4 regions of the Streptomyces sp. NPDC096323 genome follow, and region 2 is predicted to be linked to each of the others. Evidence: riboswitches for the same ligand, from Rfam matches in the RefSeq annotation. Region 2 holds a riboswitch; each other region holds the start of a gene.
The links. A riboswitch is a leader RNA that binds a small molecule or an ion and turns the genes downstream of it on or off. The one in region 2 is predicted to bind S-adenosylmethionine.
Positions count from the first base shown of each region.

Region 1: linked by a shared signal. The riboswitch ahead of ABTX18_RS07740 (aminotransferase class V-fold PLP-dependent enzyme) and the one ahead of thrC (threonine synthase) in region 2 are both predicted to bind S-adenosylmethionine.
Region 3: linked by a shared signal. The riboswitch ahead of ABTX18_RS01325 (putative leader peptide) and the one ahead of thrC (threonine synthase) in region 2 are both predicted to bind S-adenosylmethionine.
Region 4: linked by a shared signal. The riboswitch ahead of ABTX18_RS00905 (glutathione S-transferase family protein) and the one ahead of thrC (threonine synthase) in region 2 are both predicted to bind S-adenosylmethionine.

Region 1 is NZ_JBEOSI010000002.1:835,652-843,157, forward strand. Features, by position in the region: gene qcrB (cytochrome bc1 complex cytochrome b subunit) at 1-975, shown strand, start outside; gene trpD (anthranilate phosphoribosyltransferase) at 1,097-2,161, shown strand; SAM riboswitch class IV at 2,250-2,367, shown strand; gene ABTX18_RS07740 (aminotransferase class V-fold PLP-dependent enzyme) at 2,541-3,920, shown strand; gene ABTX18_RS07745 (Lrp/AsnC family transcriptional regulator) at 4,045-4,326, opposite strand; gene ABTX18_RS07750 (rhomboid family intramembrane serine protease) at 4,323-5,060, opposite strand; gene ABTX18_RS07755 (hypothetical protein) at 5,221-5,463, shown strand; gene ABTX18_RS07760 (NYN domain-containing protein) at 5,501-6,862, shown strand; gene ABTX18_RS07765 (C40 family peptidase) at 7,144-7,506, shown strand, end outside.
Region 2 is NZ_JBEOSI010000011.1:211,617-219,122, reverse strand. Features, by position in the region: gene ABTX18_RS29175 (CocE/NonD family hydrolase) at 1-227, opposite strand, end outside; gene ABTX18_RS29170 (TetR/AcrR family transcriptional regulator) at 333-1,049, shown strand; gene ABTX18_RS29165 (N-acetyltransferase) at 1,105-1,881, shown strand; gene groL (chaperonin GroEL) at 1,986-3,611, opposite strand; gene ABTX18_RS29155 (cold-shock protein) at 3,937-4,143, opposite strand; gene ABTX18_RS29150 (MoaD/ThiS family protein) at 4,589-4,867, opposite strand; gene thrC (threonine synthase) at 4,896-6,188, opposite strand; SAM riboswitch class I at 6,206-6,332, opposite strand; gene ABTX18_RS29140 (glucosyl-3-phosphoglycerate synthase) at 6,485-7,432, shown strand; gene ABTX18_RS29135 (alpha,alpha-trehalose-phosphate synthase (UDP-forming)) at 7,486-7,506, shown strand, end outside.
Region 3 is NZ_JBEOSI010000001.1:313,371-320,876, forward strand. Features, by position in the region: gene ABTX18_RS01310 (hypothetical protein) at 1-230, opposite strand, end outside; gene ABTX18_RS01315 (NtaA/DmoA family FMN-dependent monooxygenase) at 319-1,725, opposite strand; gene ABTX18_RS01320 (LLM class flavin-dependent oxidoreductase) at 1,744-2,970, opposite strand; gene ABTX18_RS01325 (putative leader peptide) at 3,044-3,160, opposite strand; SAM riboswitch class IV at 3,201-3,312, opposite strand; gene ABTX18_RS01330 (flavodoxin family protein) at 3,485-3,937, opposite strand; gene ABTX18_RS01335 (cytochrome P450) at 4,021-5,292, opposite strand; gene ABTX18_RS01340 (alpha/beta fold hydrolase) at 5,289-6,083, opposite strand; gene ABTX18_RS01345 (Gfo/Idh/MocA family protein) at 6,337-7,506, shown strand, end outside.
Region 4 is NZ_JBEOSI010000001.1:215,441-222,946, forward strand. Features, by position in the region: gene ABTX18_RS00890 (esterase-like activity of phytase family protein) at 151-1,500, shown strand; gene ABTX18_RS00895 (APC family permease) at 1,688-3,163, shown strand; gene ABTX18_RS00900 (N-acetylmuramoyl-L-alanine amidase) at 3,212-3,802, shown strand; SAM riboswitch class IV at 3,876-4,020, shown strand; gene ABTX18_RS00905 (glutathione S-transferase family protein) at 4,303-5,091, shown strand; gene ABTX18_RS00910 (helix-turn-helix domain-containing protein) at 5,102-5,692, opposite strand; gene ABTX18_RS00915 (benzoate/H(+) symporter BenE family transporter) at 5,844-7,073, shown strand; gene ABTX18_RS00920 (ABC transporter ATP-binding protein) at 7,148-7,506, shown strand, end outside.

The DNA.
Region 1 (7,506 bases), on a different contig from region 2:
CTGCTGCCCGGCATCATGCTCGGGCTCGTGGTCGGCCACCTCATCCTGGTCTTCTACCACAAGCACACGCAGTTCGCGGGTCCGGGCAAGACGAACAAGAACGTCGTCGGCATGCCCCTGCTGCCGGTGTACATGGCCAAGGCCGGCGGGTTCTTCTTCCTGGTCTTCGGCTTCATCGCGATCATCGCGGCCATCGCCTCGATCAACCCGATCTGGGCCATCGGCCCGTACCGTCCCGACCAGGTGTCCACGGGCGCCCAGCCGGACTGGTACATGGGCTTCGCCGAAGGCTTCGTCCGTGTGATGCCCGGATGGGAAATCAACCTCTGGGGCCACACGCTGGTCCTGGGCGTCCTCATCCCGCTGGTCCTGTTCGGCGTGATCCTCGCCGCGCTGGCGCTGTACCCGTTCATCGAGTCCTGGATCACCGGGGACAAGCGCGAGCACCACATCCTGGACAAGCCGCGCAACGCCCCGACCCGCACGGCGCTCGGCGTCGCCTGGGTGACGATCTACATGGTCATGCTGATCGGCGGCGGCAACGACATCTGGGCGACGCACTTCCACCTGTCGCTCAACTCGATCAGCTGGTTCGTCCGCATCGCCTTCTTCGTCGGACCCGTCCTGGCGTTCATCGTCACCCGGCGGATCTGTCTCGGCCTCCAGCGCCGCGACAAGGACAAGGTGCTGCACGGACGTGAGTCCGGCCTCATCAAGCGCCTGCCGCACGGTGAGTTCGTCGAGGTCCACGAGCCGCTCGGACCGGAGCAGCTGCACACGCTCACCGCGCACGAGCAGTACAAGCCGGTCGAGATCGGCCCGACGGTCGACGAGAACGGTGTCGAGCGCAAGGTGTCGTCGCTGCAGAAGCTGCGGGCCAGGCTCAGCAAGGCGTACTACGGCGAGAACAACCAGATCGCCAAGCCCACCGCCGAGGAGTACAAGGAGATCACCAGCGGCCACGGCCACCACTGATCACCTGAACTGATCGCCACAGCAGGAGCCCCGTCCATTCGATGGACGGGGCTCTTCGCTGTCCCCGGGCCTCGATAGGGTGGTCCCATCCCTTTATCGGCTGTGGACCCAGGAGCGGACCATGAACGTTGTGACCCCGGACGGCGGCGACAGCGTGGCGGCTCGTACCTGGCCCGGCGTGCTGACCCCCCTGCTGCGTGGCCAGGACCTGACCGAGGACGACACCGCCTGGGCGATGGACCGCATCATGAGCGGCGAGGCGACCGATGTGCAGATCGCCGGCTTCGCGGTGGCGCTGCGTGCCAAGGGCGAGACCGTCACGGAGGTCTCCGGTCTGGTCCGTGCGATGTACGAGCACGCCACGACCATCCATGTGCCCGGCCGCACCGTCGACATCGTGGGCACCGGCGGCGACATGGCCAAGACGGTCAACATCTCCACCATGTCGGCGATCGTCGTCGCGGGGACCGGCGCCAAGGTCGTCAAGCACGGCAACCGCGCCTCGTCGTCGGCCAGCGGCTCCTCCGACGTGCTCGGCAAGCTCGGCGTCAACCTCGAACTGCCGCCACAGCGCGTCGTCGAGGTCGCCGAGGAGGCGGGCATCACGTTCTGCTTCGCCGTGAAGTTCCACCCCGCCCTGCGGCATGCGGCGAAGGCCAGGGCGGAGCTCGGCGCGCCGACCACGTTCAACATCCTCGGCCCGCTCACCAATCCGGCCAAGGTGCGCGCGCAGGCGATCGGCGTCGCCGACCTGCGGATGGCGCCCATCGTCGCGGGCGTCCTCGCCGAACGCGGCAACTCCGCGCTCGTCTTCCGGGGCGACGACGGCCTGGACGAGCTGACCACCACCGCGACCTCCCGCGTCTGGATCGCCAGGAACGGCACGGTGCGCGAGGAGACCTTCGACCCGCGGTCCGTCGGCCTGGACCTGGTGCCGGTCGAGGCGCTGCGCGGCGCCGACGCCTCGTACAACGCGGATGTGGCCCGCCGGCTGCTCGCAGGGGAGACGGGGCCCGTACGGGACGCCGTCCTGCTCAACTCGGCGGCGGCGCTCGTCGCGCTGGACCCGGGGGAGGGCACACTCGCCGAGCAGCTCACCGCGGGGATCGCCAAGGCCGCCGATTCCATCGACTCGGGCGCGGCGGGCCGGGCGCTGGAGCGCTGGGTCAGGGCCAGCAACGCCTGAGGCGGGGCGCACGGATGTGAGGCGGGGCGCAGTCCAGATCATGGACTGCGCCTTGCGCGTTCGGGTACGTATGGCAAGATACTGCGCAGGTCATGAGTGACAGCGACTACGGCCCCGGCCCGCTGTCCGGCAACCCTCCGTCCGTGGCGGGGTGCCCCGGGTGAAGACCAGGCCGCAGGCAGCGAGGTCTGCGGCAAGCGCGGACCCCTCGACATCATCAGATGTCCACCCGTGGGGTCCTGGTCCTCAGGGAGCCTCTTGTGAGCACGCGAATGCGATAGGGCTTTTCGGCCCTTCTCCGCGCACCCTTTTTCTCTTCTCCGTGCTGCCGCGTATCCGCAGGCGCGCGGAATTCGCCTGCCTGTTACGGGAGTTCGCCATGTCTGTCCTCAGTGCTGCCACCGACCAGTCGCTTTGTGCCCCGCTGCCGGTTCTGGGTGCGGATGTGACGGTTCCGCTCGTCACCGGCGGTGAGGTCACCTACGCCGCGCTCGACTACGCCGCCAGCGCCCCGGCGCTCCAGCGGGTGTGGGACGACGTGGCCGCGTACGCGCCGTACTACGGCAGCGTCCACCGGGGCGCCGGCTACCTCTCGCAGCTCTCCACGGACCTCTTCGAGAGCAGCCGCGAGACCGTCGCGGAGTTCCTCGGCTGCCGCGCCGAGGACCAGGTGATCTTCACCCGGTCCACCACCGACTCGCTCAACCTGCTCGCGGCCGCCCTCCCCGCCGACTGCCAGGTGTTCGTCTTCGAGACCGAGCACCACGCCTCGCTGCTGCCCTGGCGCGACGCCCGGGTGACGTACCTGAACGCCCCGCGCACCCCGGCCCAGGCGGTCGAGACCCTGGAGCGCGCGCTCGCCGACCGCGATCCCTACGGTCCCGCACTGGTCTGCGTGACCGGCGCCTCCAACGTCACCGGTGAGCTGTGGCCGGTCAGGGAGCTCGCCGCCGCCGCGCACGCCCACGGCGCCCGGATCGTGCTGGACGCCGCGCAGCTCGCCCCGCACCACCCCGTCGACATCGCCGGGCTGGACGTCGACTGGGTCGCGTTCTCCGGGCACAAGCTGTACGCCCCGTTCGGCTCGGGCGTCCTCGCCGGCCGCTCCGACTGGCTGCGCGACGCCGAGCCGTACCTGGCCGGTGGCGGCGCCTCCCGCCAGGTCGCCCGGCGCGCCGACGGCGGGGTGGACGTCCAGTGGCACACCACCGCCGCCCGCCACGAGGCCGGTTCGCCCAACGTCATCGGCGTCTACTCCATCGCCTCCGCCTGCAAGGCGCTCACCGAGGCCGGATTCGACAGCCTGGTCGCCCGGGAACAGCGGCTCGTCTCCCAGGTCCGCGCCGGACTCGCCGAGGTCCCCGCCGTCAAGGTGCTCTCGCTGTTCGGCGACGACGCCCCGCGGGTCGGCGTCATCTCCTTCGTGGTGGAGGGCTGGAACAGCTCCCACTTCGCCGCCGCGCTCTCGGCCGAGTACGGCATCGGGGTCCGCGACGGGCTGTTCTGCGCCCACCCCCTGGTGCGCACCCTGCTCGGCAGCGACGCGCGGGACGTCGGCGAGTGCGGCGCGCCGGAGGCGGAGCCGGGCGAGAAGTCGCTCAACGCCATCCGCGTCAGCTTCGGCGCCGGTACGCCGGACGAGCACGTCGAGCGCTTCCTGCGGGCGGTCCGGGAGCTGGTCAGCGAGGGCGCCCAGTGGAAGTACCGCACCGAGGACGGCCGTTGCGTCCCGGACCGGGGCACGGCCACCCAGGTCTGAGGCCGGGGAGCACGTTCGGCCGGGTACGGACAGCTGTCCGTACCCGGCCGAACGTGTTCGGACTAGGTCTTTCGTTTGGATCAGGCCGGACCCCGCGAGCCCGGCATGATCCAAACGAGAGGCCCTAGGCGTCCAGGCCGATGGCGAAGGCCGCTTCGAGGTCGTGCTGCGAGTACGTACGGAACGCCACGTGCGTGTCCGTTCCCTCGACGCCGGGGATCTTGCTGATCCGGCCGGGGATGACATCGGCGAGGTCGTCGTGCTTGGACACCCGGACCATGGCGATCAGGTCGTAGGTACCGGTGACCGAGAAGACCTCGCTGACGCTGTCCAGCGCGGCGATGGCCTCGGCGATCTCGGGAATCCGGTCCACGCTGGTTTTGATGAGCACGATCGCGGTGATCACGGCTGGCTTTCTCCCTCGGTGGCCGCTGCTGGAGACTTCACTCTAGTCCCACGCCGGTAGCGCCCCCACGCGTAGAGAAACCCGGTCGCGAAGCCGGCCACATGGGCGAGGTAGGCCACCCCCGGTCCGCTGCCCGCGCCCTCGGCCGCCAGCCACTGCAGGACGAACCAGAAGACCAGCACGATCCACGCGGGGAAGCGCAGCGGCAGGAACAGCAGGAACGGGAACAGGCTGGTGACCCGGGCCCGGGGGAAGAGATAGAGGAAGGCGCCCAGCACCGCCGAGATCGCCCCCGAGGCGCCGACGAGCGTCTGGTCCGAGGTGGAGTGCGCGGCGGCGTAGGCGAGCAGGGCGAGATAGCCGCAGCCGACGTAGAAGAACGCGAACTCGGTGTGGCCCATGCGCTCCTCGGCCATCGCCCCGAACACGTACAGGAACAGTATGTTGCCGAGCAGATGCAGCCAGCTGCCGTGGACGAACAGCGCGGTGAGCGGGGTGAGCACGGCGTGCGCCGAGCCGTCCCAGAGCTCGCTCGGGATCACGCCCCAGCGTTCGAAGTACCCGGCCTGGGCGGCGAGCAGGGCGTCCGCCGTGCCGTACACCGGGTTGAACCCCGACAGTGGGCTGATCACGAAGACCACGCAGCACAGGGTGATGACGGCGTACGTCACCGGCGGCCCGCCCGAAGTGGCCGCCCGCAGGATTCTGCCGGCCGCAGCCCGCCGATCGATCATGAACAGAGCATGGCGCAAGCGGAGGGAACGGGACAGACCGCCTCGCCGTGCCGGCGGGAAGCGCCGAGGCCGTAGGGTGACGGGAGGACATCCGCTGTTCGACGGCGCACCGCGAGATCCTTGTCCGGCAGCTCACGGCTCGAGATAAGAGGACACAACGATGACGACGGTTCCCCAGCCGACCGACGGGACCCGCTGGCGCTGCACGCTCTGCGGAAACCTGACGAGGTTCGACGTGACACGTTCGTCCAAGGTCGTCGAGTACGTTCACCTCGACCTGGCCGGTGAGTCCAGCGTCGAGGAACGCGAGGTGGTCAGTGAGACCATCGAGTCGGTGCGCTGTCGTTGGTGCAACGCGGTGGATCAGATCGAACTAGTCGACAGGCCGGGTGCCGACTCCTGACGGGGCCGTGCGGACATAAAAAATGAGGTGACGGAAGGTGGAGCAGCCCGCTGGCGGCGCCACGCCGGCCGACGCGGCCGGCGATGCCGTGGAGGTGCTCGACCGCCCGCTGCCCGAAGGTGTGCGGCGACGGGTCGTCGCGCTGGTCTCGGACGCCTTCGGCGGCCTCACGGTCTCCGAACTCCCGGCCCAGCTCCGGCAGTACGCCCGCTTCACGCCGACCCGGCGCGCCAAGTTCGCGGGGAACGCGATGGCTGCGGCGCTGGAGAGCGACGCGCCCTTCCGCCGGCGCATCGGTGAACGGCTGAAGGAGGCCCAGCCGGAGCTGGCCGCCGCGCTGGTGGCGGGGGCTCCGCCTGCCGCCGCGGACCCCATCGACGTGGCTGCCGCGGCCTATGTGCTGCGCCCGGCCGGCTGGGTCAAGCTGGTGGCCGCCGCCGGCGAGGAGGCCGAGCGGGCCGGCGCCGAGCGGGCCGACGAGGAGATCCGGCTCGAACTGGAACGGCTGCGCGAGGAACTCGCCCGCGCCCGTGCCCAGACGAAGAGCGAGAACGAACGGCTCCGCGCCGAACTGGACGCCGCCCGCAAGGAGGCCGACTCGCTCCAGCGCAAGCTGCGCAGCGCGGCCAACGAGGTGAAGCGCGGCGAGGCGGCGCTGCGCCGCGGCAAGGCCGAGAGCGACGCCCTGCGGGCCGAGACGGCCGCCCGGGTGTCCGCCGCCGAGAGCGAGACGCGGCGGCTGCGCGCGAGGCTCGGCGAGGCGGAGGCGTCCGTCGAGGCGAGCCGCAAGGCCGCGAGGGAGGGGCGCTCGGTCGAGGACATGCGGCTGCGGCTGCTGCTCGACACGGTGCTCGAAGCGGCCGGCGGGCTGCGCCGCGAACTGGCGCTGCCGCCCTCCTCGATGCGTCCCGCGGACAGTGTGGACGCGGTCGAGCCCGGACGGATGTCACCCAAGGACATTGCCGCCAGGGCCCTTTCGGAGACCGATCCGGCCCTGCTCGACCAGCTGCTCGCGCTGCCGCAGGCCCATCTGATCGTGGACGGCTACAACGTCACCAAGACCGGCTATCCGCAGATGCCGCTGGAGAAGCAGCGGCTGCGGCTGCTGGGCGGTCTGTCGGTGCTCGCGGCCCAGACGGGCGCGGAGATGACCTGTGTCTTCGACGGGGCGGAACTGGCCGCGCCGGTCCTGCTCGCGCCGCCGCGCGGGGTGCGGGTGCTGTTCAGCAAGCCGGGGGTCACGGCGGACGAGGTCATCCGTCAACTGGCGCGCGCGGAACCGCCCGGGCGGCCCGTCGTGGTGGTCTCCACCGACCGCGAAGTGGCCGACGGGGTGGCGAAGGCGGGAGCCAGGCCCGTCGCGTCCCTCTTGCTCCTGAAGCGGCTTTCGCGCGTATAGCGCGAGTTGGGCGACTTGCCGGGAATCGGGGAACGGACCGTCAAGTCGCCGCTACAGCCTGTGTGCTGTGGGTAAAGAAGTACCTCCTGTGACGAGATTTTGCCTGTGAGGATTTGAACTGATCACAAGATGGTCACTAAGGTCGGGCCTCGAACCTTCGCACGGTTGATCACCCATCCGGGGTGGCAGTGAAGGAACCGCCGAGGCCGTGACGTGCACGGAGCTGGGGATCCGTCCCCCATAGCCCGGTAGGCGGCTCGAGGAAGAAGGAGCTCGCCTTCGTGGGGTCCCACCGTCGTCCCAAGCAACCGAGCCGCACCCGCGTGACCGTGCTCGGCGTAACTGCCGCAGCGGCCGTTGCCCTGACCTCCCAGGCGGCGCACGCCGACCCCAAGCCGACCAAGAGCGAGGTCAAGGAGAAGGTCGACAAGCTCTACGAAGAGGCGGAGAAGGCCACCGAGCAGCACAGCCTGGCCAAGGAGAAGCAGGAGAAGCTCGAGAAGCAGATCGGCGCCCTCCAGGACAAGGTGGCCCGCGGTCAGCAGGAGCTCAACAACCTCCGCTCCGGACTCGGTTCCCTCGCCGCCGCGCAGTACCGCTCCGGAGGCATCGACCCCTCCGTGCAGCTCTTCCTCGCCTCGGAC
Region 2 (7,506 bases):
ACGAGGAGGGTGGGGAAGTCGCCCTGACCGCGGGGGAAGTAGTGGTCCGTGATGAGGGGGCTGCCGTCCGCGGCGGGAACGGTCAGGCCCGGTTCCCAGGCGATCCGGTGGCGCCTCGCCGGAAGCCCGCGCCAGGTGGCCCGCATCAACCGGGCGGACAGCGGGGGCTTCGCGGACGCCGGCGTCCGGGCGGGCCTCGGCCGGGCGTCGTGCGTGGGTGATGTCATCGTTCGCCTCCATCGCTCGATGTATTCTCGTACTGCGTACGAGAATAGTCGATGCTTGGATGAGTCACACAGGAGCCTCAGCCCGAGGAAGGGAACAGCAGGATCGTGACCCGTGCCGACGCGCCCGGCGCCACCGGCGTCGACCCCCGAGAACTCTGGCTGACCCCCGACCGGCCCCGCCGGGGGCGCAGGCCGGCCTTCAGCCGCGAGGCGATCACGGTGGCGGCCGTCGCCCTGGCCGACGCGGAGGGAATCGACGCGGTCACCATGCGGCGGGTCGCCGCGGAGGTGGGCGCCGGCGTCATGTCGCTCTACAGCTACGCCCCCGACAAGGAGACGCTGCTGGACCTGATGATCGACCACGTCAACGGCGAGCTCCCCGCATCCGGGCCGCTCACCGGAGACTGGCGGGCCGACCTCAAGGGCATCGGGCATCTCCAGCGCGACCACATGCTCCGCCACCCCTGGCTGGCCACCGCCGTGCCCGCCCGCCGTACCCTCGGCCCCCGCACCCTCGCCTTCCTGGAGCACGCTCTGGCAGCCCTGCGCCCCAGCGGTCTCGACGGCGGAGCCCGCTTGGAGGTCTTCGCCCAGCTCACCGCGTTCGTGGCCGGGCACGTGGCCCACGAGATCGCCCAGGCCGATGCCGCCCGGTCAGCCGGCCGGGCCGCGGCCGAGGCGCTCTACCTCGCCGCCGTCGCAGCGGACGGCCACCACCCGGAACTGGCCGAGGCCCTCGCCTCCGCCGGACGTCCCGTCACCCCCGACGCCACGTTCGCCCGCTTCCTCAACCGGCTGGTCGACGGGCTCGACGCCGGCTGAAGCGGAAACGGAAGACCGTGACCGCGGTGTGCCGTCTGTGGGAGAGTTCCGCACCGTGACGACAGCCTGCGACGACATACGGATCACCTCGCTCGCCGAGCGGCCCGCGCTGATCCCCCGGGTGTACGAGATCGCCGACACCTGGCCGCCCTTCATCCCGCACGACCTCGTCGGCAGCGCCCTGCTGGGCCGGGTCGTGGAGGACTTCCCCGACTACTGCGTGGTGGCGACCGACGGGGACCGCGTCGTGGCGCGCGGTCTCGCCGTGCCCTTCGACGGCTCGGCGGACGGCCGCGAGGCGACGCCCGATCAGGGCTGGGACCGAGTGCTGACCTGGGCGTACCAGGACCGGCGGCGCGGGCGGGCGGCCACGGCCGCGAGCGCGCTGGAGATCACCGTGGACACCGCGTACCTGGGCCGGGGGCTGTCGTACCGGATGCTGGAGGCGATGCGGGGCGCCGCCGCCCGGCGCGGCCACGACGCGCTGTTCGCCCCGGTCCGCCCGACGGCCAAGCACCTGCACCCGCACGTCCCGATGGCCGAGTACATCGGCCGGCGGCGCGGCGACGGGCTGCCGGAGGACCCGTGGCTGCGGGTGCACGTCAGGAACGGCGGGACCATCGTGAAGGTCGCTCCGGCGTCGATGACCGTCAGCGGATCGCTCGCCCAGTGGCGCGGCTGGACGGGCCTGCCGTTCGACCTGGACGGCGAGGTCGAGGTGCCGGGCGCGCTCGTCCCCGTACGGTGCGACCTCGCGCTCGACCGTGCGGTCTACGTCGAGCCGAACGTGTGGATCCGGCACCGGACGGCCGGTGACGGCACATCGGAGTAGCGGACGGCGGCGGGCGCCGTCCGGGCATGACACCGGCCCCCGGGGACGCATCCCCGGGGGCCGGTGTCGTGTACTGCTGTGCAGGAACTACCGATCCGTGAGGATCAGAAGTCCATGTCACCGCCCGGCATGCCGCCCGGAGCGCCGCCGGCAGCGGCCTTCTCCGGCTTGTCGGCGATGACGGCCTCGGTGGTGAGGAAGAGCGCGGCGATGGACGCGGCGTTCTGCAGGGCGGAGCGCGTGACCTTCGCCGGGTCGATAATGCCCTCGGCGATCATGTCGACGTACTCGCCGGTCGCGGCGTTGAGGCCGTGACCGATCGGCAGGTTGCGCACCTTCTCGACGACGACGCCACCCTCGAGACCACCGTTGACGGCGATCTGCTTGAGCGGGGCCTCCAGCGCCAGCCTGACGGCGTTGGCGCCGGTCGCCTCGTCACCCGAGAGCTCGAGCTTCTCGAAGACGGCCGAGGCCTGGAGCAGAGCCACGCCACCACCGGCGACGATGCCCTCCTCGACAGCGGCCTTGGCGTTGCGCACCGCGTCCTCGATGCGGTGCTTGCGCTCCTTGAGCTCGACCTCGGTCGCGGCACCGGCCTTGATGACGGCCACGCCGCCGGCCAGCTTCGCGAGGCGCTCCTGGAGCTTCTCGCGGTCGTAGTCCGAGTCGGAGTTCTCGATCTCGGCACGGATCTGGTTGACGCGGCCCTGGACCTGGTCGCTGTCACCGGCGCCGTCGACGATCGTCGTCTCGTCCTTGGTGATGACGACCTTGCGGGCGCGGCCGAGCAGGTCGAGACCGGCGTTCTCCAGCTTGAGGCCGACCTCTTCGGAGATGACGGTGCCACCGGTGAGGATGGCGATGTCGCCGAGCATGGCCTTGCGGCGGTCACCGAAGCCCGGGGCCTTGACGGCGACGGACTTGAAGGTGCCACGGATCTTGTTGACGACCAGGGTCGACAGGGCCTCGCCCTCGACGTCCTCGGCGATGATCAGCAGCGGCTTGCCGGACTGCATGACCTTCTCGAGCAGCGGAAGGAGGTCCTTCACGTTGCTGATCTTCGAGTTCACGATCAGGATGTACGGGTCGTCCAGGGACGACTCCATGCGCTCCATGTCCGTGGCGAAGTACGCCGAGATGTAGCCCTTGTCGAAGCGCATGCCCTCCGTGAGCTCGAGCTCCAGACCGAAGGTCTGGGACTCCTCGACGGTGATGACGCCTTCCTTGCCGACCTTGTCCATGGCCTCGGCGATGAGCTCGCCGATCTGGGTGTCAGCGGCGGAGATGGAGGCCGTCGAAGCGATCTGCTCCTTGGTCTCCACGTCCTTGGCCTGCTCCAGGAGGGCGGCGGAGACGGCCTCGACGGCCTTCTCGATGCCCCGCTTGAGAGCCATCGGGTTGGCACCGGCGGCCACGTTGCGAAGGCCCTCGCGGACGAGCGCCTGAGCGAGAACGGTGGCGGTGGTCGTACCGTCGCCGGCGACGTCGTCCGTCTTCTTGGCGACCTCCTTGACGAGCTCCGCACCGATCTTCTCGTACGGGTCCTCCAGCTCGATCTCCTTGGCGATGGAAACACCATCGTTGGTGATCGTGGGGGCGCCCCACTTCTTCTCAAGGACGACGTTGCGGCCCTTGGGGCCGAGGGTGACCTTGACGGCGTCGGCGAGCTGGTTCATGCCGCGCTCAAGACCGCGCCGGGCCTCCTCGTCGAAGGCGATGATCTTGGCCATATGAAGTGGTCCTCCCGGACAGGGGTGGATTCTCCGGACCGAGAGGCGCCCGCGACGGACGGCCTGCGTGTCTGCCGGTTCCTTGCCCCGGAGACCTGCGGGCCTCACCGGCCCGGTCCAAGTTTCTGTCACTCTCACCCAGAGAGTGCTAAGCCAATAATTAGCACTCGACCCCCGAGAGTGCAAGCGTCCCCCTCGGAGTGTGGACAGCGGCCGGGGGAGACTCACGAGCCTCCTGGGACGCGCGAAGGGTCCGTACCCCTGGGGTACGGACCCTTCGTGCGTGAGTAGTGACGTCGGCCGGTTGCGCGACGGCTGGCCGGGCTCAGCCGACGGCGAGCTTGACCATGTCGGCCTGGGGCCCCTTCTGGCCCTGCGAGATCTCGAATTCAACTCGCTGACCCTCTTCGAGGGTGCGGTATCCGTCCATCTGGATCGCGCTGTAGTGGACGAAAACATCCGCACCACCGTCGACCGCGATGAAGCCGTACCCCTTCTCCGCGTTGAACCACTTGACGGTGCCCTGAGCCATGCCTAACTCCCCTATTACTGGCCCTTGCACAGGACCGCACTTCGCGGGCCCGGGTCAGAACTCACCCTCCGACAGGAGAGGGCTCGTAGCGCCGGAACGCGTCGACCGCGGCCGAATGTATCTGCCCAACTGCCCTCTGCAACAGGTCAATCGGACGAGAATTCTGAGCAGCACCGATCGCCCGAATGCGGGGAAGTGAGGGGATTCCTGGGCAAGTCGGGCCAGGCAAAGGCGACTTATGGCGCAAGGAGCTCGGGCACTTTGGCTGCTTCTAGTCGTGGCCAGGCGCATTCTCATATGCGGGCGGCACGGGCAGCGGAGGGGGCTTCCCACACTCTACCGCGCTCAACCATGCAGAATTGCCCCCTCCGCTTCTCTCGCAGAGGGGGCAACTCCGGTGACACGGTGAAGTCGGGCCGGCCCTGAGAGGGCCTACGCCCGCGGCTCAGCAGCCGCCGGCGACGGCCGGGATGATCGAGATGCCGGCACCGTCCGGCGTGACCGTGTCAAGGCCGCCCTCGAAGCGCACGTCGTCGTCGTTGACGTACACGTTCACGAAGCGCCGCAGCTTGCCCTGGTCGTCCAGGACGCGGGCGGCGATGCCCGGGTGGTCCTTCTCCAGGGACTCGATGACCTGGGAGAGGGTCGCGCCCTCGGCCGGGACCTCGGCCTGGCCGCCCGTGTAGGCGCGAAGGATGGTGGGGATACGGACCTTGACGCTCATGGTGGGTGCCCTTCCTGGTGTCGGGTGGTCAGCTGTTGGCGAGGCCGGCGGCGCGGAAGGACTCCAGGCTCGGGCGGATCGTGGCGCTCGCCTGGGCGGTGGCGGCCACGGCTTCCAGCGTCTTGAGGCCGTCACCGGTGTTCAGGACGACGGTGGTGAGCGTCGGGTCGAGCACGCCGGCGTCGATCAGCTTCTTCGTCACGCCGACCGTCACCCCACCGGCCGTCTCGGCGAAGATGCCCTCGGTGCGCGCCAGCAGCTTGATCGCGTCGACGACCTGCTCGTCGTTGACGTCCTCGACTGCGCCGCCGGTGCGGCGGGCGATGTCCAGGACGTACGGGCCGTCGGCCGGATTGCCGATCGCCAGGGACTTGGCGATCGTGTTCGGCTTCTGGGGCCGGACGACGTCGTGACCGGCCTTGAAGGCCGCGGAGACCGGGGAGCAGCCCTCGGCCTGGGCGCCGAAGATCTTGTACGGCTTGTCCTCGACCAGGCCCAGCTTGATCAGTTCCTGGAGGCCCTTTTCGATCTTCGTGAGCTGCGAGCCGGACGCGACCGGGATGACGATCTGGTCGGGCAGCCGCCAGCCGAGCTGCTCGCAGATCTCGTACGCGAGGGTCTTGGAGCCTTCGCCGTAGTACGGGCGCAGGTTGACGTTGACGAAGCCCCAGCCCTCGCCGAGCGGGTCGCCGATGAGCTCGGAGCAGAAGCGGTTGACGTCGTCGTAGTTGCCCTCGATGCCGACCAGCTCACCGCCGTACACCGCGGCCATGACGACCTTGCCCTGCTCCAGGTCGTGCGGGATGAACACGCAACTGCGCAGTCCGGCCCGGGCGGCGGCGGCACCGACGGCGCCGGCGAGGTTGCCGGTGGAGGAGCAGGAAAGGGTGGTGAATCCGAAGGCACGGGCGGCCTCGACGGCGATCGCGACGACACGGTCCTTGAAGGAGTGCGTCGGATTCCCGGAGTCGTCCTTGACGTACAGAGCGCCGGTGACGCCCAGCTCGCGGGCGAGGTTGTCGGCCTTGACCAGCTTGGTGAAGCCGGGGTTGAGGTTGGGCTTGTCGGCGACGTCGGAGGGGACCGGCAGCAGCGGCGCGTAACGCCAGATGTTGTCGGGTCCTGCCTCGATGCGCTTCTTCAGCTCGTCCGGGGAGCCGCTCGGCAGGTCGTACGCCACTTCGAGCGGCCCGAAACAGGACGCGCAGGCGAAAATGGGGCCGAGTGCGAACCGCTCTCCGCATTCGCGGCAGGAAAGTGCCGCGGCGGGACCGAGGTCCACAGAAGATTCAGTGTGTGCTGCAACAGTCTCAACAGCCATGATGGCGAGGCCCTTTCTCCTCATCTTCCTCGCGACGCGTTTCGTCACGAGACGGAATTGGCACCTTCCCCACCTGACCTCGCGGTCGGCGGGAGGGTTGCCGGGACTTCAACGGGCCGTTCCCTCTGTCCCTCTGGATGAGCGCTATGGCACTGGACCATGGATCCAGGCGTTTATCGGCGGGCGGACCCCGGCATGCGAGGGTCGTCCGCGTTGTTCAGACTGTAACCGAAGCACCGGACTGTTGAGATAGCCGTCCGTACCGCGAGATGGATCACATGCAGGGAGTACCGACCGTGCTCGAAGAGGTCGAACGCTGGCTGACCAGGCGTTCCTGGTCCGCCGACGACCGTCCGCTGGACCGTCTGCTGGACGCCAGGAACGAGGCGCACGGCACGCGCGTGAGCGTGGTGCTGCCCGCGCTGAACGAGGCGGAGACGGTCGGGGACATCGTCACCACGATCCGGCGTGAGCTCATGGAGAAGGTGCAGCTGGTCGACGAGCTCGTGGTCATCGATTCCGGTTCCACGGACGCCACCGGAGAGGTCGCCCGCCGGGCGGGGGCCCGGGTGGTCCACCGGGACGCGATCCTGCCCCGCATACCGGCCGTCCCCGGCAAGGGCGAGGTGCTGTGGCGGTCACTCCTGGTGACCAGCGGGGACATCGTCTGCTTCATCGACGCGGACCTGAAGGACTTCTCGGCGGACTTCGTCTCCGGCACCGTGGGCCCGCTGCTGACCGACCCCTCGGTCCAGTTCGTCAAGGCGATGTACGACCGCCCGCTCGGCGGAACCACTGCTCAGGGCGGCCGGGTCACCGAAATGGTGGCACGCCCGCTGCTCAATCTGCACTGGCCCCAGCTGGCCGGTTTCGTCCAGCCGCTCGGCGGCGAGTACGCCGTGCGCCGCTCGCTGCTGGAGCGCCTGCCGTTCCCGGTCGGTTACGGAGTGGAGCTGGGCCTGCTCGTCGACTCCCTGCACACGGTCGGTCTGGACGCACTCGCCCAGGTGGACGTCGGCGTCAGGAAGCACCGTCACCAGGACGGCCAGGCGCTCGGCCGGATGGCGGCCACGATCTACCGGACCGCCCAACTCCGCCTGACTCGCGGACCTCTGGTCCGTCCGTCGATCACCCAGTTCGAGCGCGGCGAGCACGGTTTCGTCGCGCACACCTATCCGGTGGACACCGAGGAGCGGCCGCCGATGTGCGAGATCGAGGAGTACGTTTCACGCCGCGCGGCCTGAAACGGTCTGACTTCGCACGTTTGGGCGGTTCGTGATCGGGCTAGATTCCGCCCATGGTCTCCGAGCACGCCCAC
Region 3 (7,506 bases), on a different contig from region 2:
CCGACGGCCGTCCGGGCCCGCTCCGGAGCCCGGCCGGCCGCCGCGAGGTCGCCCTTGCGGCGCTCGCGGCGGGCCAGGACGTACGCCTCCGAGGCCCGGTCCGATGCCGTGTCATGGAGCGAGAGCAGGTTGAAACGGGTGCGGGCCGCCTGCGCGTGGTCGCCGATGTCCTCCAGCGCACGGCTCAGCTCCCGGAGGCGGCGTGCGTCCGGGCCCGTGTCGTCGAGCATGCGGATGAGCGCGGCCCGGGCGGCCTCGATGCGGCCCTGCCGGAGCTCCGGCCCATGTGCGGCCGAAGCCTGCCGAGAGGACCGGCTGTCAGGAGGCCGCGCGCTCGACCGCCCCGGCCCCGTCGGGGTGGCTCAGGCCCAGGTGGTCGCGGAGCGTCGTGCCCTCGTAGTCCGTACGGAACACGCCGCGCTCCTGCAGGAGCGGAACCACCGTGTCGGCGAAGACGTCGAGGCCTTTGGGGGTGATGTGCGGGACGAGGATGAAGCCGTCGGCGGCGTCGGCCTGGACGAAGTGGTCGATGGTCGACGCGACGGTGTCCGGTGAGCCGACGAAGGACTGGCGGCTGCCGGTCTCGATGACCAGATCGCGGATCGACCAGTTCTTCGCGGCCGCGAGCTCCCGCCATTCCCGGGCGGTGGCCAGCGGGTCACGGTACATGCGCACCTGCGCCCGGCCGCGGGCGATGGTGTGTTCGCCGAGGTCCGGATCGATGTCGGGCAGCGGGCCCTCGGGGTCGTACGAGGAGAGGTCGCGGTTCCAGACGAACTCGAGGTGCTTGATCGCGGTGGCGCCGCTGACCTGCTGCCTGCGGACCTCGCGGGCCAGTTCCTGCGCCTCGGCGTCCGTTTCGCCGAGGACGAAGGTCGCGGCGGGCAGGATCAGCAACTGGTCGTGGGTGCGGCCGTGGCGGGCGAGGCGGCCCTTGACGTCCGTGTAGAAGGCCTGGCCCTCCTTGAGCGTACTGTAGCGGCTGAAGATCGCGTCGGCGCCCTCCGCCGCGAACTCGCGTCCTTCGTCGGAGTCTCCGGCCTGGAAGATCACCGGGCGGCCCTGCGGGCTGCGCGGGACGTTGAACTGCCCCTCGATGTCGAAGTGCTGCCCCTTGTGCACGAAGGATCCGGCCCTCGCGTCCCGGAGGAAGGTGCCTGTCCGCTGGTCGGCGACTATTTCGTCGCCGCGCCAGGAGTCGAACAGCTCGTTGGCCGTGGCGAGGAACTCCTTGGCCCGGGAGTACCGCTCCTCCTGCGGCAGGAATCCGCCGCGGCGGAAGTTCTCGCCCGTGAAGGCGTCCCACGAGGTGACGACGTTCCACGCCGCGCGTCCGCCCGAGAGGTGATCGAGGCTGGCGAACTGGCGGGCCACCTCATAGGGCTCGTTGAACGTGGAGTTGATCGTTCCCGTGAGGCCGAGGCGTTCGGTGACGGCGGCGAGGGCGGACAGGACGGTGAAGGTGTCGGGGCGGCCCACGACGTCCAAGTCGTAGATTTCGCCGCCCTGTTCGCGCAGGCGGAGCCCCTCGGCAAGGAAGAGGAAGTCGAATTTGGCGCGCTCGGCGGTGCGGGCGAAGTGAGCGAACGAGCTGAACTCGACGTGGCTGCCGGCCGCGGGGTCGCTCCATACGGTGGTGTTGTTGACGCCGGGGAAGTGGGCGGCGAGATGGATCTGCTTGAGCGGCTTGCCGGTGCTGCGGCCGGTGCCGTTGCTGGTGCTCATATCGGTGTTCCCTCCGGCTCAGACGGTGGCGTAGCGGTTGGCGGGGCGGGCGAGTCCGAGCAGCCCGCGCAGGGTGTCGGCCTCGTAGGCGGTCCGGAAGGCGCCTCGGCGCTGCAGTTCGGGGACCAGCCGGCGGGTGATCGCCGGGAGGTCGTGGCCGGTCACTGCGGGGCGCAGCCGGAATCCGGAGAGCCCGGACCGCTGCCATTGCAGAAGAAGGTCCGCCAGTTGCGCGGGCGTCCCGGTGAAGACCTTCGCGTCACTGGTGTACGGATCTCCGGCGAGGCCGTCGAGACGGTCCCGGCGGGCCGTGGCGACCGCGGGGTCGTCGTCGAGGAAGACCACGAGGTCCCCGAAGATGTGGAGGGGTTCCGCCGCGCGTCCGCCCGCCGCCTGTTCGGTGCGGATCTCGTCGACGATGTCGCGGGCCTGTTCGGCATCGTGCGGGGTGACGTATCCGATGTCGGCCGAGCGGGCCACCAGTTGGAAGGGCACCCTTCGGTGCGCGAGGGCGCTGACGACCGGCTGGCCCTGCGGGGGCCGGGGTGTGATCGAGGGACCCTTGACGCTGAAATGCCGGCCCTCGAAGTCGATGTAGTGCAGTTTCTCGCGGTCGATGAAGCGGCCCGTGGCCGCGTCCCGGATCTCCGCTCCGTCCTCCCAGCTGTCCCAGAGGCGCCGTACCGCCTCGACGTAGTCGCCCGCCTCCTCGAAGAGTTCGGTGGTCAGCGCCTGTACGGCCGGGGTGTCCAGCTCGTCGACGCCGAAGTGCGGGAACGTACGGCGCCCGAAGTGGGCGGCTTCGTGCTGCCGGGCCGACACCTGGATGCGCAGACCGGCCCGGCCGGTGCTCACGTAGTCGAGGGTGGCGATCGCCTTGGAGAGGTGGAACGGCTCGGTGTGCGTGGTGACCACGGTGGGAACGAGCCCGATGTGCTGGGTCAGCGGGGCCACCCGGGCGGCGATGAGCACCGCGTCGAGGCGCCCGCGCTCCTGGTCGGTGCGGCCGTCGGGCTCGGTGAAGCGCGAGGACTGGAGGCCGAATGCGTCCTCGATCGTCACGAAGTCGAGCAGGCCGCGTTCGGCTTCGGTGATGGTGTCGGTCCAGTACGCGGCGGTGAGCAGTTCTCCGGGGCGGGCCTCCGGTTCGCGCCAGGCGGCGGGGTGCCAGCCCGTGCCGTCGAGTGCGACGGCGAGGTGCAGCGGGGAGGACGGGGAAGGGTGCGGGGATGCTGATGCGGACACGACGGGGTGCCTTCCTGATCGACCGTGGGTGAGCGCCGGGCCTCTTCGAAAGGTTCGGCGTCGCGGGAACGGATCAGGAACAACAGAGCGCGCCGGCCACGCGCTGGAGGTCGATGTGCGGCCGGGAGTAGAGGTGGACGCGGGGCCGGGGAGCGAGCACCCTGACGAGCGTGCGGGACACCGATGGCATGACCCTCGCCTCCGCTCTTCCGGCTCGGCGTGGCCCGGGGGCCTCGCGCTTGCGGAACCCGGCCGGGCCCCGCCTGGTCGTCACCTGGAGCACCCCGCCGCGCGGGAGGGTTGCCGGTCAGCGAGCCAGGGCTTGACGCTGACCTCATGACCTGCCCGAACGCTACGCGCGACGGGCGCGCCGCGCAATGCCCGGTGGATCATGGTCTTGCTCATCCTGTCGTGCTCCACAACAACGCCGGCGCACCGGCTGTTCCGCCTGGCGGGAATCTTTACAAGTCCCGTACTGGGGAAGGACGATGACACCCGTGCCGATCCGGGCCGGTCAGTCCGCCAGGCCGGCGGCGACGGTCGCCCCCAACTCCCAGCACGCCTCGATGTCGCCCTTGGCGGGTTCTCCCGTGACCGTCACGGCGTCCGCCGCGCGGCGCCATCCCAGCCCCGTCGTGACCGACTCGATGGCCCGCACGGCCCCGGTGATGTCGTTCCCGCCGTGCACGTAGTACCCGAAGGGGCGGCCGCGCGTCGCGTCCAGGCAGGGGTAGTAGATCTGGTCGAAGAAGTGCTTGAGGGCGCCGGACATGTAGCCGAGGTTCGCCGGGGTCCCGAGCAGAACGCCGTCGGCGGCGAGCACGTCGGACACCGTCGCGGCCAGCGCCGCCCGCCGCACGACCCGGACTCCTTCGATCTCGTCCGTCGTCGCGCCGGAGACGACGGCTTCGAGCAGTGCCTGACAGTTCGGCGAGGGCGTGTGATGCACGATCAGCAAGGTGGCCACACCCGGAACCCTGCCGTGCCCGCCGCCCCGCCGCAAGCGCCCGCCGACCCGGCGCGCCGGGCGCCGCTCACCCCTGGCCGGTGCTATCCCATCCGCACAGGCAGCGACTTGAGTCCGTTGATGAAGTTGGACACCAGGCGGCGTGGCGGCGCCGCGGGCCGGAGCGACCCGGGCGGGAGTACGCGGCACGTCTCCTCGTACAGCACGCGCAACTGGAGGCGTGCGAAGTGCGCGCCCAGGCAGACGTGCGGGCCGTCACCGAACGAGAGGTGCGGATTCGGGGAGCGGGCGAGGTCCAGGGCGAACGGGTCGGGGAAGACGCGCTCGTCGTGGTTGGCGGAGGCGTGGAAGACGACCACCTTGTCGCCCCTGCGGATGCGAGTGCCCGCCAGGCCGGTGTCCTGGGAGGCGGTGCGGCGGAAGGTCAGGACCGGCGGGTGGCGGCGGAGGAGTTCGTCCACGGCCGTGGAGAATCCCACCGCGCCGTCGCTCAGCCGGTCGTACGCTTGTGGGTGCTCGGCCAGCAGGCGCAGGCCGCCGGGGGCCGCGCTGCGTACCGTGTCGTTTCCCGCCACGACAAGCAGGAAGAAGAACATCTCCAGTTCGGCTTCGGACAGTTCGGGGTCGGTGGCGAGGGCCGTCATCACATCGTCGGCGGGGCGCTCGCGTTTGTGTGCCACCAGGGCGTGCGCGTAGGCGAACATATCGCGCAGGGACGCCGGGGAGCGCGGGTTGACCGGCTTGCCGTCCGGGCCGAGCGCCGGCGTCCCCGCCTCGTCCGGGTCCTGGTAGCCGATGACGCGCCGGGTCCAGTGCAGCAGGAGGGCGCGGTCGGTGTCCGGTACGCCGAGCAGATCGGCGAGGTTGAGCAGGGAGTAGTCGTCGGTGACCTGGGTGACGAGGTCGCAGGTGCCGTCGCCCGCGCGTGCCTCGGCGACCGCTCGGGCGAGCAGGGCGTGCGCCCGTTCGCGTACGACCGTCTCGAAACGGTCCACGCGTTTCGGCGTGAAGGCGCGGCTGACGAGCGTCCGCAGCCGCCGGTGGTGCGGCGGGTCCTGGTTGAGCATCATGCGGCGGATGAACGGCAGGTCGTCGGGGTCCGGATCGCGGATCTGGGTGGCGCCGAGGAACGAGGAGTACGTGGACGAGTCCTTCAGCACGCGGACGGCGTCCTGGTGCCGGGTGACCGCCCAGAAGCCGGGGCCCGCAGGCCAGCCCAGCACCTCCGGCTCCTCCTGCCACGCGACCGGGTAATGGTCGCGCAGCAGGCGGTAGCGGTCGTGCGGGATGCCGAGCGCGTACTGCCGCGGGTCGAAGACATCCGGTACGGGCTCCGGCGGGGTGGGCCCGCTCACGCCGCCGCCCCGCCACCCTCCGCGTCCGCCCGCAGGAAGTCCTCGACCACCCGGATCACGTCGAGCGGCGCCTCGTCCATCGCGTAGTGGCCGCACGAGGCGAGCTCCACCAGCTCGGCGCGCGGGAACCAGCGCAACCAGGTGGCGCGCTGCAGATCGGCGGAGAGGGCCGGGTCCAGCGCCCCCACCACTGCCAGGGCCGGCACCGGCGAACCCTCGATCCGGTCGTGGAAGTCCTCCCCGGCCCAGGAATCCAGCCAGGCGCGGAACGCCTTGGCGTCGCTGCACTCGACCGAACGACGCACCATGCGGTCCAGCCAGGCCGCCGGGCGCCGGCCTCCGGTCGTGACGTCGAGGATGGCCCGGCGGTTGTCCGGATTGTGCGCAGCCCCGGCGAAGAGCTCCCACTGCTCGGGCGGCAGGGGCAGACCCGAAGCGGGAACCGGCGACACCCCGACGATTCTGCGCACCCGGTGCGGCGCGGCGGCCAGCGTGCGCTGAATGACGGAGCCGCCCATCGAGTGCCCGATCAGCGAGAAGCGGTCCCAGCCGAGCCGGTCGGCCAGCGCGAGCACGTCCGCGGCGCCCTCGGCCGTCGTGTACGCGCCGGCCACGTCCCTCGCCTCGCCGTATCCCCGCAGGTCCACCACCGCGTACTGGAACGACCCGGCGTCGAGGTCCGGCAGCAGCGGCCCGTACGCGGAACGGTCGGCGAGCCAGCCGTGCACCGCGATCACCTTGTGCGGGCCGTCACCGTACAGGGCATGAGGCAGAACGGACAATGCGGTCACACTGGCTCCCGTCACGGTACGGCGGTGATCTGTCGGTCAACAGCCCGTCCCTCACGGTGACGGCAAGCTCCGGCCCGCGCAAGGGTGCATACGGGGGATCCGCCCGCGGTGCCTTCATGACTCGCCGCCACATTCTCATGCTCGCGAATGCTCGAAACACGACGACGGTGAACAACTCTTGACATGTCACTGTCGTTCCCGCGAGAGTCGTGCCGCCCAGTGATGCCGGTCGCGTAGCGAGGAGCCCTGTCGCATGCCTCAAATCCCTGCAGTGTCACGCCGTTTGGTTCTGGGAGGAACGCTGGCCACCGGGGCGCTCGTCGCCGGAATCGGATCGGCCGCGCCTGCCTCGGCGGTCCCCGGTTCCGCGGCAGCCTCCGCACTCACCTCCGCGGCCGCTCCCCGTCGGCAACCGGGCCAGAAGTCCATGGTCAATGTGCCGTTCGAGCCCTGCGCGACGGTGCGCGTCGGCGTGATCGGGCTCGGCAACCGGGGCTCCGGGATGACCACCGGCTGGTCCGTCATCCCCGGCTGCGTGGTGACCGCGGTCTGCGACATCCGCGCCGACCGCGCCAAGCGCACCGCCGACCGGCTGGTGACGGCCGGAAAGCCGCGTCCGGCGGAGTACGGCGGCTCGGCGGGCAGCTACGCCGAGATGCTCGAGCGCGACGACATCGATCTCATCTACATAGCGACGCCTTGGGAGTTCCACTTCGAGCAGGGCAAGGCCGCACTTCTGGCGGGCAAGCACGTCGTCGTCGAGCTTCCCATCGCGACCGAGCTCGACCAGCTCTGGGACCTCGTGGACACCTCGGAGCGCACCCGCAAGAACCTGATGCTGTCCGAGAACTGCAGTTACGGCCGCAACGAGCTGGCCATGCTCAAGATGGGCCACGAGGGCCTGTTCGGCGAGCTCACCAACGGGCACGGCGGATACCTCCACGACCTGCGCGCGCTGCTGTTCTCCGACACCTACTACACCGACTCCTGGCGGCGGTTGTGGCACACCCGCTCCACGGCGTCCTTCTACGCCATGCACGGCCTGGCCCCCATCGCCGCCGCCATGGACATCAACCGCGGCGACCGGATGACCACGCTGACGGCCACCGCGACGGCCCCGAAGGGGCTCGCCGACTACCGCGAGCGCTTCATGCCGAAGTCCCATCCGTCGTGGAACGAGACGTACGTCAACGGCGACCTGGTCACCTGTCAGATCCGGACGGCGAAGGGGCGGACGATCCGGGCCGAGCACGCGGTCAGCGCTCCCCGCCCGTACAGCCGGATCAACTCGCTCGTCGGCAGCCGCGGCATCTTCGAGGACTACGCGGGCACGTCGACGACCGACGCACGTGTCTACGTCGAGCCGGATCACAGCGGCGACACCTGGCGCGACTTCGACACGTACCGCAAGGAGTTCGACCAC
Region 4 (7,506 bases), on a different contig from region 2:
CCGCCCCTGCCGGCCGTCGTTCCTGACACAACGCCTCAGTTCCCAGCCCGCCACCCCCTTCCGCCCGGCAGTTCAACTCGATGTCACCGGCCGTTGAGGAGCACGGCGGAACGTGACGCCGGTCAGGTCATTCGCTCCTCAGGAGGCCCCATGTCCCCGCGTGTCGTCCGTCGATCTCTTGCCGTCGGGCTGCCGCTCGCCCTGCTCGGCACGGTGTGTGCCGCAGGCACCGCCACCGGCGCGCAGGACCGGCAGCACCGCCCCGAGGGCACCGCGCGGGTCACCGCGAGCGCCCTGCTCGGGGACGTACCGCTGGCGGGCTTCAGCAACGGGCTGCTGCCCGGGACCGTCGACGACGACCGCGGCGTGATGCTCGGGGGCATCGGCAGCGACATCTACCCGGCCGGCCGCAAGGGCGAGTTCTGGACGGTCACGGACCGGGGCCCGAACGGTCAGATCAAGGTCGACGGCACCAAGCGGCGTACCTTCCCCGTCCCCGGCTTCGACCCGGCGATCGTGAAGGTCCGGGTGAGCGGCAAGCACGTCGAGGTGCTGCGCTCCCTCCCGCTGACCACGCGTTCCGGTGCTCCCGTCACCGGCCTGCCGAACCAGGCGGACCGCGACGAGGCCCCCTACTCGTACGACGCGAGGACACGGCTCCCGTACGACCCGAACGGGCTGGACACGGAAGGGATCGTCCGGAGCGCGGACGGCTCGTTCTGGCTGGTCGACGAGTACGGCCCGTCGCTGGTACACGTCTCGGCAGGCGGCCGGGTGCTGGCCCGTTACGTCCCCGAGGGCCTGGACCTCGCGGGCGCGGACTACCCCGTGGTCGAGGCGCTGCCCGGCGTTCTGCTCCACCGGAAGGTCAACCGCGGCTTCGAGGGCCTGGCACTGCTGCCGGGCGGCGATCTGGTGCTCGCCGTCCAGAGCCCGCTCGCGCTGCCCGACAAGGACGCGGGCGAGGCTTCGCGCAACGTGCGGCTGCTGCGCTTCTCCCCGAAGAAGCGTGCGGTCACGGCGGAGTACGCGTACCGCTTCGACGCCGTGGGGGTCGTGGACCCGGGTGAGGACGACACGTCCGAGCTGAAGATCTCCTCGGTCGTCGCGATCGGCGGCAACGACCTCCTGATCGAGGAGCGCACCGACCGGGCGGCCCGTCTGCACCGCGTCACGCTCCCCCGCGGCGCCGGCATCCTGGGCTCGCGCTGGGACGTCCCGGCAGCCTCGCCCTCGTACGAGGAACTGGCGGACCCTGCGGCCGCGGGTGTACCGGTCCTGCGCAAGCGTCTCGTCGTCGACCTGGGTACGGTCCCGGGCGTGCCCGGGAAGATCGAAGGCGTGGCGGTGACGGGCCCGGACACGCTCGCCCTCATCAACGACAACGACTTCGGCATGACCGACGGGGCAAGCGCCTTCGACGCGGACGGCCGGCTGGTCGACTCCGGCATCAAGACGTCCGTGACACTGCTGAAGCTCCCGCGCCCGCTGACGCACTGACGAACCGACGGGCCGTCCGGCGGCCCCGAAGGCGCACCTGCCACCACCAACTCCCCCTCGCCCGCTGCGATTTCGGGCTTCTGCCGTCTTCCGTCACCCGCGCGACGCCCGTACGGTGGGGCGCGCACGCTGCTCGGCCGTACATCGGACGTCGGATTCCGGTCACCGGACAAGAGGGAGTCACGGGATGTCGGGGGAATCGGGTCACGGGCTTCTGCGCGATGCCATCGGGCTGCGCGAGGTCCTGTTCCAGAGCGTCACGGCGATGGCTCCGGCGGCCGCCATCGCCGCTTCCATCCCCGCCGGGGCCGCGTTCGCGGGCGGCAGCCTGCCGTTGTCGGTGCTCGTGGCGCTGGTGGCCTGTCTGTTCACCGCCTCGTGCGTGGCGGAGCTGGCCCGTCATCTGCCCGCGGCCGGGTCGGTCGCCACGTACTCGGCGCAGGGGCTGCATCCGACGGTGGGCTTTCTCGTCGGGTGGGGATACGTGTTCGTCGAGGCGCTGGTGCCCGCGCTGCTGCTGCTTCAGCTCGGATTCACGACCGCGGGCACCCTCCATCAGGAGTGGGCGTCCTACCCTGCGGACCTCTGGTGGCCGTGGTCGCTCCTGGGCGCGGTGATCATCGCGCTGGCCGGCTACTTCGGCGTCCGGGCCTCCGCCCGGTTCGGCACCGTGCTCGGCGTCTTCGAGGTGCTGGTGTTCGTCGCCTTCGCCGTGCTGCTGATCGGGCAGGCGGGGGCCGACAACACCCTGTCGGTGTTCGGCCCCTCCCACACGGCCGAGGGCTTCGACGGCATCAGCGGCATCTTCGCCGGTTCCGTCTACACCGTGCTGGCCTTCGCGGGGTTCGAGGCGGCGGCGCCTCTCGCCGAGGAGACGAAGAACCCGCGTCGCACCATGAGGCGTGCGGTGCTGGGCGCCGCGCTGTCCATCGGCCTGGTGTACGTCCTCACCACGTACGCCATATCCGTGTATTTCGGGCCGGACCGGTTGGCGGGCTTCGGCACCTCGGGAGCAGCCTCCTGGGAGGGCGTGGCCCGCGCGTCGTTCGGCCTGTTCTGGGTGCTGCTCTTCCTCGCCGTCGTCAACTCGACCGTGGCCAACGCGAACGCGTGCGCGAACGTGTCGACCCGCACGGCGTACGCGCTCGGCCGCACCGGAGTGTTTCCCCGGGCGTTCGCACGGCTCCATCCGCGCCGCCGCTCCCCCGTCACCGGGGTCGCCGCGCAGTTCGTGATCGCGGTGGGCGCGGCGCTCGGCCTGGGATTCGCGTACGACCCCGTGACGGCCTTCGTTCTGCTGGCCACCGTGATCGTGACGGTGATCATCGGCGTGTACATCGTGGTGAACCTGGCCTGCGCCGGCTATTTCCTGCGGCGGCGCCGGGACGCGTTCAACCCGGTTCTGCACCTCGTGTTCCCGGTGCTGGGCATCGCGGCGTTCGTACCGGCGCTGCTGACGGCCGCCGGTATCCCCGTGTTCGACTTCGTCTCCGAACTCAGCGCCCCCGTCTCGTACGCGGGTCCCGTCGTCGGCATCTGGATGGTGACCGGGATCGTCGTCCTGGCGGTGCTGCTGCGCAGACATCCGGAGCGGGTGGCCCGGATGGGCAGGATCCATCTGGACGACGACCCGGGGGCCCAGGAGGTCAGAGCGCCCAACTGACCGGTCAGCCAAAGCGGTTGTCCCTCCCCCCACACCCAGGAGTAACGCATGGACCGCAGAAGGATCCTTCAGGGCGTCACGGCGACGGCCGCGGGTGCCCTGCTTCCCGCCTCCGTCCGCGCCACCGCGGCGACGGCCGGCGAGACGGACTATCCGGCGGCCCACTGGGTGCCGGCCTCGACGTCCAACTACACGGTGTCGACCCGCCCTTCGGCCTATCCGGTGCAGTTCGTGATCATCCATGTCACGCAGGAGACGTTCTCGGACGCCGTGGCGATCTTCCAGAATCCGGCGAAACAGGTGTCCGCGCACTATGTGGTGCGCTCGTCGGACGGCTACATCGACCAGTGCGTGCGGGAGAAGAACATCGCCTGGCACGCGGGGAACTGGGACTACAACACGCGCAGCATCGGAATCGAGCACGAGGGCTATGTGGACCAGCCCGCCTACTTCACCAACGCCCTGTACGAGCAGTCGGCGTTGCTGACCGCGTCGGTGTGCGACCGCTACGGCATCCCCAAGGACCGCGCGCACATCCTGGGCCATGCTCAGGTCCCCGGCACGGACCACACGGACCCGGGGCCGCACTGGGACTGGGTGCGCTACATCCGCCTGGTCAATCTCCTGGGTGCGGGCTGAGCCGACCACCAGGTGAGACGGCTCGCCCCGCCTTCTTGACGGCGCATCCCGGCGCGTCGAAACTGACGTGGACGGTCACGATTGTCAGCGCTGCCCGTGCGGGATCTCCCGCTCGTGCGGTTATCGGCCCCGGCCCGCTGACAGGCAACCCTTCCACCGCGATGGGGTGCCCCGGGTGACGACCGGGTTCTGTTGGTGCAACAGGACAAGCGTGGTCTCGCGTCTCGCGAGCCCTGATGGCGGGACCGGTGGGGATTTGCCGAGGAACGGCTTGACGAGGCGCCTGCACATCGATCTGCTGCGCGTCTCCAGCGCCTACTAGCCGACGCCGGACCTGTCCTGGCCGGACCGGCCGGGCCCTTCGTCCCGGCGCGCTCGCGCCGGGGCCGGCCGGGTCCGCTCGGTCCGGCCCGGTACGCAAGCGCAGTCGCTCCGCATACCCCCGCCCACACGGCGGTGGTGGCTTCGTCCTTCCCGCAGGTAATCCCATAGGGAGAGTCATGCCCGAGACAGCATCGCGCGGTTCCAGTGCGGGCAACCCGCCACAGCGCGGACCCGTTTCCTCAGCCGCCGCTTCACGCGCGGCAGGCCTGCGCCCCTCGTCGGGTGTTCCGTCCCCCCGCCTGCGCAGCCGGATCGGCGTCGGTCTCGGCGGCGGCTTCTATCCGGCACCGCACCGCTATGAGCTGTTCCTGTCGGCGGGTTGTCCGCGCTCGCTGCGCATCTCCATCACTGTCGGCCTTCTCGGCCTGCGGGACTCGGTCACCACGACGCTCCTGACCCACCCGGCCGGGGCACCCGAGGCCTTCGCCTCACTGCGCAGCGCGTACGAGGCCACGGTGCACCACTACGACGGACCTCTGACGGCTCCCGCTCTGCGCGACCGCTGGAGCGGCCGCATCGTCAGCAACCACACCCCCGGCATCCTCCGCGACCTCGCGGGTCCGCTGTCCGGACACGACGATGCCTGCCCTTCCGCGCTGCACCCGCCGGCGCTCGCCGCGGACATCGAAGCCCTGCGTGAGCTGCTGGACCGCAATGTCACTTCTTCCGCCGCGCCCTCGGAGCGATCGGCGGCGCTCGATGTCATGGAGCGCCGGCTCTCCCTGCATCCCTATGCGGTGGGTGCGGAGCTGACGGCCGCCGACGTGGACCTGTGGGTGGCGCTCGTCCAGCCGGGTCCGGCCGACTCCCTGTGCCCGTACCCCCGGCTCCAGGAGTACGTCCGCCGACTCGGCGGCCATCCCGCCTTCCGGTGCGCGAACGAGGTGGCGTCCGCCGCGGCGTGACCCCCCGCGCTCAGCCGCCGTCGCGGGCGGTTCCCCGACCGGCACCGCCCGCGGGCTCTCCCACCGACGGATAGCGGACGAAGAGGATGCCCTGCACATCCCCGTCGGGCGCGCTGTAGACGTGGGGCGCGTCGGCCTTCCAGTGCGCACAGACGCCGGGGACGGCCGTACTGGTGTCGTCCGGCGGTCCGACGACGGCGGTGCCGGTCAGCACCATCAGGCTCTCCCGCGTACCGGGGACATGCCCCTGCGACTCCTGTACGGTCCCCGCCCCGATGCTGATGCGGAACACGTCGGTGACCGCGGGCCCGTCCTCGTACCGCTCCAGAAGAACGGCGGTGACGGCGCTCCCCGAGACGCCGGGAAGTGCCTGCCCCCAGCGGCCCGCCGACGGCGGGTCGCCGAGTACGGCGCTGAGCGGAAGGCCGAGCGCGGTGGCGAGGGCGTACAACGTCTCCAGGGTGGGATTGCGCGTCCCGCTCTCCAGCTCCGAGAGCGTCCCCTTGCCCACGCGGGAGCGCCGGGCCAGCTCGGACAGGGACAGGCCCCGCTCGCTCCGCAGCGTTCGTAGCCTGCGTCCCACGTCCTCGTTCAGCCCCATCGGCTCCGCACCCGCTCCGCATTCCTGGTTGACGGGCGTCGGCCCGCTTCTCTAGTGTTCCACATACAGAACGTTCCGTATATGGAACGCCGGGCGTGCCGGGACACCGGGACATCGGCCCTCTCACAGCAGCACAGGAAGTGGCTCCCTCATGTTCGCGATCGCCCGCATACGCTCGGCCGCCCCGCTCTCGGCCGTGGTGGCCGGACTGATCGCCGTCATGGTCGGCGTCACCAGTTCGGCGGCGCTGGTCTTCACGGCCGCGCGGGCCGCGGGGGCGGACGCGCGCGAGATCTCGTCCTGGATGCTCGCACTGGGTGTCGGTCTGGCCTGCACCTGCATCGGGCTGTCGCTCCGCTTCCGGGCGCCCGTCGTGACCGCGTGGTCGACGCCGGGAGCCGCCCTGCTGACGACGGGCCTGAGCGGGGTGACGATGGCTCAGGCGGTGGGCGCGTTCGTCTTCTCGGGGCTGCTCATCCTCGTGAGCGGCGTGACGGGCTGGTTCAGCCGTCTCATGGGCCGGATCCCGGTTCCGCTGGCGGCCGCGCTCCTCGCCGGGGTGCTGCTGCGGTTCGGCACAGGGCTGTTCAGCACGATGCACGGCGGGTTCGCGGTCGCGTTCCCCATGTTCGTCCTCTATCTGCTCGGCCGGCGCCTGCTGCCGCGGTATGCGGTGCTGCTGGCCCTCGCGGCGGGCGTGGTGGCCACCGTGTTCACCGGCGGCTGGCAGCTGGGCGAGCTCCGGCTGGGCCTGGCCGTTCCGGTCTTCACCACACCGGAGTTCAACTGGAAGGTGCTCGTCAGCGTCGGCACGCCCCTGTTCGTCGTCACCATGGCCTCGCAGAACCTGCCGGGCGTCGCCGTGATCCGCGGTGCCGGGTACGACGTACCGGTCTCGCCCCTGATGACGTGGACCGGCGCGGCCAACGCCGTACTGGCGCCGTTCGGGGCGTTCGGCCTCAACCTGGCCGCGATCACGGCCGCCATCTGCACGGGCGAGGAGGCCCACCCCGACCGCGACAGGCGCTTCCTGGCCGCGGTGTGGGCGGGCTTCTTCTACCTTTGCGTCGGCCTCCTCGGCGCGACCGTCGCCTCGCTTCTCACCGCGATGCCGCAGGTACTCGTCCTGGCGATCGCCGGAATCGGCCTGCTCGCCACCATCGAGGCCTCGTTGTCGGCGGCGCTGGCCGACAAGGCGTCCCGGGAGGCGGCCGTGGTGACCTTCCTCGCCACCGCTTCCGGTGTGACACTGCTGGGGATCGGCTCCGCGTTCTGGGGTCTGCTGGCCGGTCTGGTCACGGGTGCGATCGCCTCGGTGGGCCGACCGCGCCGCGAGGAGTCCGCGACCGGGGCGGTGCCGGAGGAAGTCCGCGTCCACTGAGTCCCGGACCCGCTTCTGTCCCCTCCGTGGGACGGGGTTGCTCCGGGCGGCGGATGCGGGGTGGGATGGTCACCATGCAGAAAGCGGTTTCCCAGCCTCCCGCCGAACCCCTGGCGGCCCTCGACCACCTCGACCACCGCTACCGCGGCGAGAACCCCTTCCGTACCCTCGCCTACCTTTTGCGTCCCGACCGGGGACGGCTGGCACTCGCGGTCGTCTTCTTCGTCGTGAAGCACAGCCCCATCTGGCTGCTTCCCCTGATCACCGCCACCGTCCTGGACGTGGTGGTCCAGCACGGCCCGGAATCGCGGCTGTGGAAGGCCACCGGCGTCCTGTTGTTCATCCTCGTGATCAACTATCCGCTGCACCAGTGGTACGTACGCTGCCTCGGCGGCAGCATCCGGCGCATGGGCATCACCCTGCGCTCGGCGCT